Regions from separate parts of the Streptosporangium sp. NPDC005286 genome, predicted to be linked through region 2. Evidence: riboswitches for the same ligand, from Rfam matches in the RefSeq annotation. Region 2 holds a riboswitch; the other holds the start of a gene.
What was found. A riboswitch is a leader RNA that binds a small molecule or an ion and turns the genes downstream of it on or off. The one in region 2 is predicted to bind cobalamin.

Region 1 (3,651 bases), on a different contig from region 2:
CAACGTCACCTGTCCCGACGTGGGGCGCAGTGCGCGGTAGAGGGTGCGCAGCAGGGTGGACTTGCCCGCGCCGTTGGGGCCGACAAGCGCGACGACCTCGCCCGGGGCGATGTCCAAGGACACCTCCCGCACCAGGACCTTGCCGCTGACGACGACGCCGACGCCCTCTAGGCGCAGAGCCGCGGGTCTGTCCGCCGGGGTCACCGGGCCGCCCTCCGCCGCATGAGCCACAGGAAGAAAGGCCCTCCGGTCAGGGCGGTCAGGATGCCGATCGGGATCTCCTCGGGGGCGATCACACTGCGGGCGGCGAGGTCGGCGGCGATGAGGAAGGCCGCGCCTAGCAGGGCGACAGCGGGCAGCGCGCGCCGATGGTCGGCGCCGACCAGCAGGCGCACCACGTGCGGCAGCATCAGCCCCACGAACCCGATGGAACCGCTGACCGCGACGATCGCGCCGATCATCAGGGCGACCAGCGCGAACAGCGCGCCGCGAAAGCGGTGCACGTTCAGCCCCAGGGCGGCGGCGGCTTCCTCCCCGGCCAGCAGCAGGTTGAGCGGGCGGCCAAGACCCAGCAGCACGCCGGTGCCGAGCAGCACTGCCGCCGCGGGGATCCAGACGAGGTCCCAGGTGGTGCCGGCCAGGCCGCCCAGCATCCAGCGCAGCGCCGAATCGGCCTTGTGCGGGTCGTTGGAGGTGACGATGAGGTAGCTGGCCACCGCCGAGAGGACCTCGGCCGTGGCGACCCCGGACAGCACCAGCCGCACCGTCGTCATCCGCCCGCCGGTGCGGGCCAGGAAGTAGACCAGCACCAGCGCCGCGAAGGCACCGGCGAAAGCGGCCAGCGGCAGCGAGAACGCCCCCAGCAGCGAGACGTTGAACACCATGACGACGACCGCGCCGACCGTCGCGCCCGAGGACACCCCGAGCAGCATCGGGTCGGCCAGCGGGTTGCGCACCAGCGCCTGCAGGGCCATCCCGCACACCGACAACCCCGCGCCCACCACGCCGCACAGCAGAATGCGAGGGACGCGGACGTCCATCACGATCGTCTCCCGGACCGGCGCCCAGGTGGGCTCGACCAGAGGCGCATACAGCCGGTGCAGCACGATGGCCCACACCTCGCCGAACGGCAGGCGCACCGAACCGACCGCGACCCCGGCCGTGGCGGCCGCCACCACGGCAACGGCGAGCACCGCCAGGACCAGCGTGTACGGCACGCGCCCGCGACCGCCGACGACCACGGGTGCCGACGGCCTGGACGGGGCGATCTTGGTCACGCGAAGCGGTCCGGGTGGATCTGGCGGGCCAGTGACTCCACGCCAGAGGGCATCCGTACGCCCAGCACCGTGGACGACAGCGGCAGCACCGCGAACCGCTGGTCCCTGATCGCGGGCACGTCCTTGAGGGCCGGATTGGCGAGCAGGAACTTCTTCTTGCCCTCCACGGAATCGTCGCCGTAGTCGTAGATGACGATCACGTCGGGCGCCCGCTCGGCGACCTGCTCGAAGGAGACGTCTCCGAAGGACTTGGGAAGGTCGGCGAACAGATTCGTCCCACCCGCCAGTTTGATCATCTCGTTGCCGATTCCGGCGCCGCCAGCGGTGAAGGCGGTCTTGTCGCCGCTGTCGTAGACGAACACCTTGATCGGGTCGGCCCCGTCGATCTTGGCCTTGACGCCGTCCAGCACGCCGCGCATCGCGGCGATCTGCCGCTCAGCGCGGTCGGGCACGCCGAAGATCTTGCCGATCGTCCGGATCTCGTCCTCGACTTGGGTCATGGTCACCGGACCGGTCGGGCATGCTTCGATGTTGACGTGGGAGTCGATCCCGGCCTTGGCCAGGGCGTCCCGGCCGCGCCCCTCCTTCTCGGCGAAGGCGCTGTTGAATCCGCCGTAGACGAAGTCGGGCTCGGCCGACAGCAACGCCTCGTAAGAGGGGTACTCCTCGGCGAGCACCTTGATTCCGTTGTAGGCGGCCTGGTAGTCGGGCTGGATCTCGTCGTCGAGGTAGGCGGTCCCGACCATCGACTTCTCCAGTCCGAGAGCGAGCATGATCTCGGTGACGTGCTGGTTGAGTGTCACCGCCCGCTGCGGTGGCTTCTGGAAGGTAGTGGTCACGCCGCAGTTGGTCACGGTGAGGGGGAACCCCGCGGCGGCCGAGCTCGCCGCCGGGTTCGCGGCGCCCGTGGGACCGGCGGTCTGCTCGGTGGTTCCGCAGCCGACCACCAGCAAGGCGGATATTAGAAGTGGGAGGAAGAAAAGCGAGCGTCGGCTCGTCATGAACAGGTCCTTTCACTCACGGGCTGAGCCCGATGAGCGGGATGGGGCAAGGAGCCGGATCTTTAAAAGAAGCTCGTGACGCGGGCATCCCGAAGGCCCTCATGCCAGATGCGCGGCATGGCGATCACCGTTCCTCTCTTGGGGAGATCCGCCCCAATTTCTCTGAGGAGGCGACCGCGTGAGTCTCCTGGCTCTCGGGTCAACGCTCCTCCCGGCCTTCCCACCCGTTATCCGGGCAGTGGCTTCGTCGGGATTCGCTCGCCGATCACAGTGGCGGGACCGCGCCGGATTCACACCGGCTTCCTCGTTCCGCGCTCGCCTACGCCGACCATGCTCGCACACCACCCATCAACGACAAAGTGCGTACCACCCGTCAGACCCGGCGCGCCTCCCCACATTCGACGGGAGCACCGGCGCGCACACCGTGGAGCACCTGGGTGAGGACCTCCACCCCTCGTACCACGCGCGGCCCGGGCCTGTTGAAGTACGCCGGTCCGTCCAGCACCCACACCTGGCCCGCGCGGACCGCCGGCAGGTCGGCCCAGCCCGGATGGCAGGTCAGCAAAGCCACTCCGCTCGCGCCCGTTCGGGAGGAAAGCCGCAGGGCATCAGCGGGACCACCTCGGGTTGGGAGGCTCGCAGCCTCTCCCAGCCGATGGCGGTGGTGTGCTCGCCCGCTTCGGCCAGCAGCGGCTCACCGCCCGCCGCCCGGATCTGCTCGGGGACCCAGTGACCGGCGGGCCACAGCGGATCCAGCCACTCGATCGCCGCCACCCGCGACCATGGACCGCACCACCGCGAGCCTGTGGAGGGCGCGTCGGGCCGGTACGAGGCGCTGGCCACGATCGCCGCCGCGGCGAGGGCCGCCTACGCCGACGTCCAACCTGCGGATGCGTTCTTCGGGCATCGTGCACGCGGTCGTGATGCCTCCCCGGCTGGGCGGGGAGCGGATGCCGGGCCCGGCGTGCATGGTCGGAGTGAGCGGCTGAGATCCGGGCGTGGCACATCCGGACCGGGGCGCCGACTCGACGGCCAAAGGCGACTGATCGCGAGCTGGGAGACCGTCGGCCGATTGAGGCGCCAGGCGCTCCGGGTGATCAAAGCGCCAACTGCCACGAGAGTTTCATTGGCAGCAGTCGGATACCGGCTGTCCCTTCTTGGGCTTCTGAGTTGCGCGTTCTGGCTCGACGGCCAAGGCTGTTTCCGCACTCATAGGGTGCTGAATCCTGCTGACATTGTTCTGCGCTTGCCCGACTTCACTGTCACAGACCTGCGTTTCCGCTGACATCAGTCCTGCGCTTCACTGATGGTCTATCCAGAGCTACCTGCCCCTGGCCAGCTTTCCCAGATAGGCGTCCAGCAGCTCGACGCGG
Region 2 (3,651 bases):
GGATCGGCTCGCCGTCGGCGTGGATGGTGAGGTGGGTGTCATCGACGGTCACGTCCAAAATCTTGCGGGCGTGCACCCGGCCGACCTGGACCTTCTGGCCGACGACCATGATGGTGCCGCGAATGGAGACCGTGCGCTGGACAGCTGCCGGGCTACACCACGCTGGACGAGCTGGTGAAGAAGATCCGCACCGAGGTCAACCGCGGGTTCTTCACGCTGGTGTCCGGTCGGGTGGACGCGGCGGCGCGGGCGCGGCTGGGCAGGCTGCTGGTGGTCGACCCGGTCACGCGGCGCAGCGAGTACGACGGGTTGAAGGACGTCGCGCAGGCGGCGTCGCTCGGCAAGTTCAAGGGCCGCCTGTCGTTCCTGCGGGACCTGGACGCGCTCGGCCCTACCGAGGTGTGGCTGGAGGGCGTCCCGCCGGGAAAGATCGCGCACTTCGCGGGCGAGGCGCGCGTGACCGATGTCGCCGATCTGCGCAAGGTGCTGGACGAGGACAAGCGGCTCGTGCTGATCGTGAGCCTGCTGCACACGGCGCGGACCGGGGTCCGGGACGACGTGGTGACGATGTTCTGCAAGCGGATCGCGGCGATTCACCGCAAGGGCCGCGACCAGCTCGACAAGCTCCGGGAGACCCACCGCGCCGAGTCCGAGCGGCTGCTGGGGGTGTTCGGCGACGTCCTGAACGGCGTCCGCGAGGCGTTCGTTCCTGGCGGGACTGCGCCCTTCGGACTGCCAGCCGCCGAAGCCGCGGACCAGCAGCCCGCCGCCGGGGAGCAGGACGTGGCCGAGCGCGCGGGACGGCTGGTACTGAAGGCGCTGGAACAGGCCGGCGGCCTGGATGCCCTGGCCGCCGCGCACCAGGCCGTGTCCGCCCACCACGGCAACAACTACCTGCCGCTGCTGGAACAGCACTACGGCTCGCACCGCTCTGCGCTGTTCACGCTGGTCGAATCGATCGACCTGGAGTCGACCAACGCCGACCGCGCCGTCCTGGACGCGGTGGAGTACCTGAAGGCCCAACGCCACGCCCGGGCGGTGTTCGTCCCCGAGCGGATCGAGGTGGAACGCGAAGGGGCCGACGGGACGCCGGGCACGGTGGTCCTGTCGGTCGACGTGGACGCCTTCGCCTCGGCGCTGTGGCGGAAGATCCTCAAGGACCCGGCCACAATCGCAAGCGGTGAGGTGATCAGCTACCGTACTCTCGGCGAACTGTTGCGAGGTGCCTTGCGGTCGCGAGGAGAATCGGGAAGCCGGTGTGATTCCGGCACGGGCCCGCCGCGGTGACCGGGAAGCCGCCGTCCACGTGCGAAGCACAGCCACTGGCTCGTAAGGGCTGGGAAGGCGGGCGGTCAGGCGTTGATCCGGGAGTCCGAAGACCGGCCTCGCGCCCATCGCCCCGCCAGGGGCACGACGCAGCGGGAGCCTGCCCATGAACAGCCAGCTTTACGATGTCATTCACCGCCGCCGCGACGTGCGAGGCCAGTTCACCGGCGGACCCGTGCCGGACGAGGTGCTGCACCGCGTGCTGTCGGCGGCTCACGCCGCCCCCAGCGTCGGGCTGTCCCAGCCGTGGGACTTCGTCGTGGTGCGCGACGCCGAGATCCGCGGCGCCTTCCACGACCACGTCCAGCACGAGCGGGCGACCTTCGCCGCCACCCTCGATGGCGAGGCCGCCCGGCGGTTCGCCCAGATCAAGATCGACGGGGTGCGCGAGTCGACGCTGTCCGTCGTGGTCACCTATGACCAGGACAGGGGCGGTCCCGCGGTGCTCGGCCGCCACGCCATCGCCGACGCCGGCCTGTACTCGGTGTGCCTGGCCATCCAGAACCTGTGGCTGGCCGCGACCGCCGAACGGCTCGGCATCGGCTGGGTGTCTTTCTACCGTGAGCCTTTTGTGCGGGACCTGCTCGGTATCCCCGTTCAGATCCGTCCGGTCGCGTGGCTGTGTCTCGGTCCCGTCACCCACCTCGAAGAGGCCCCTGATCTGGAACGGCACGGATGGCGGCGACGGCGCCCGCTGGCCGCCGCCATCCATCACGACCAATGGGGGACGAGCGGCCTCGGCCACCGTTAACTCACCCAACCTGACGCCACCATCGCCTCGAGCGCCCGACTGCTGGGCGCAGCCGCGCCACCATCTACAAGTACAGCCCCGAGCTCAGGACCTGCGGCGACCGCCAAGCAATTGAGATCGACGTGTCCGATAAGGAGAAACCCCAGAGTTCCCGCGAACCCAGGGTTCGAGCCCAGGCTGTTGGGGTGGTCTGGGAGGTTGTGCGCCCTTGGGTTCGCCGGAACCCAAGGCCGTCTACGGTCAGCCGTTCCCGGAGCGGCACCGGGCGGCGCCCAGGGCCCGGCGAGGCGAGGCCGCCCCGGCCCGGCGAGCAGTTGAGGCGCCTGAGCCGGTGTACGGCGCCAACCCCCGCGTGAGCAGGCGTCCTCTGCCAGGGCGGCGCCCAGCACCGGACCGAGTCATCCCCGACCGGGCCGGCACACGACTCCTCGGCTTCACCACCACCACAAAAACCTCAACGAAGAGGAAGAGGCTTCACCGATCCCGAGCCCCCTTCAACCGCCAAAGCGACGTGCTCTACAAGGAGAACACCCAGGTCCTGGAGCTATTACGACGATGGAGAGCTCAGGCAACTGTGGGGTTATTCCTTACCAGCTCGGCGACGCGCGGGTGATGCCAGTTGAGGATCGACGTGGCGGTGGTACCGCCGGTGGCCGGACTCAGGGGCACCACTACGACGCGCAGGCGGCGCCGGGGCTGAGAAACCGCGAGGTCATATTGCCAGCCTATGGCCAGCCACGAAACGAGTTCATAGCTCGGCTCTTGACCGGGGCCTTGATCGCGTCGGCCGGACTCCGGAGGCCTGCCACGTCCCGAGCCGACGAGCTGAGTCGATGGCTCGTTTTCGTTCCGATCGGCGCCGGTGGCGCCAACCACCGTGACCAGGCTCCAACATCAAGACCCAGCTCGCGGAACCGGTCATCCTCTATGGCGACGTGACAAATAGCGTCGCTGGAACCCTGACGGATAGCTCCGCGCGTCACACACAGAAGTCCAGTTCCGTGACCCTCCGGCGGATCAGCTGGTCCCCGACCGGCCTCCTGGGGGGATTGGATCGGATTTTGGCGGTAGGGCTGAAGCGGTGATGATCTACTGGGTCAGCGGGTCGGCCACAACCGCACCGTGCTGTCGAGGCTGCCGGTGGCGAGGGTTTTGCCGTCCGGGCTGAAGGCCACCGAGTAGACCCTGTCGGTGTGGCCGGTGAGGGTGGCGACGGTGTTGTGGCCGGCCACGTCCCACAACCGCACCGTGTCGTCGAGGCTGCCGGTGGCGAGGGTTTTGCCGTCCGGGCTGAAGGCCACCGAGAAGACCCAGCCGGTGTGGCCGGTGAGGGTGGCGACGGTGTTGCGGCTGGCCACGTCCCACAACCGCACCGTGTCGTCGAGGCTGCCGGTGGCGAGGGTTGTGCCGTCCGGGCTGAAGGCCACCGAGTGGACATAGCCGGTGTGGCCGGTGAGGGTGGCGACGGTGTTGCGGCCGGCCACGTCCCACAACCGCACCGTGCCTTCGAAGCTGCTGATGTCGGCGCTGCTGGTGGCGAGGGTTGTGCCGTCGGGGCTGAAGGCCACCGGGGA

Region 1: linked by a shared signal. The riboswitch ahead of ABZU75_RS37800 (ABC transporter substrate-binding protein) and the one ahead of bluB (5,6-dimethylbenzimidazole synthase) in region 2 are both predicted to bind cobalamin.

The regions. Positions count from the first base shown of each region.
Region 1 covers NZ_JBEXGU010000167.1:9,141-12,791, forward strand. The annotation lists gene ABZU75_RS37790 (ABC transporter ATP-binding protein) at 1-204, opposite strand, end outside; gene ABZU75_RS37795 (iron ABC transporter permease) at 201-1,277, opposite strand; gene ABZU75_RS37800 (ABC transporter substrate-binding protein) at 1,274-2,224, opposite strand; cobalamin riboswitch at 2,438-2,637, opposite strand; gene ABZU75_RS37805 (hypothetical protein) at 2,652-2,843, opposite strand; gene ABZU75_RS37810 (hypothetical protein) at 2,837-3,121, opposite strand.
Region 2 covers NZ_JBEXGU010000012.1:36,683-40,333, forward strand. The annotation lists gene ABZU75_RS07140 (hypothetical protein) at 1-52, opposite strand, end outside; gene ABZU75_RS07145 (hypothetical protein) at 49-1,029, opposite strand; cobalamin riboswitch at 1,204-1,403, shown strand; gene bluB (5,6-dimethylbenzimidazole synthase) at 1,433-2,077, shown strand; gene ABZU75_RS07155 (WD40 repeat domain-containing protein) at 3,175-3,651, opposite strand, start outside.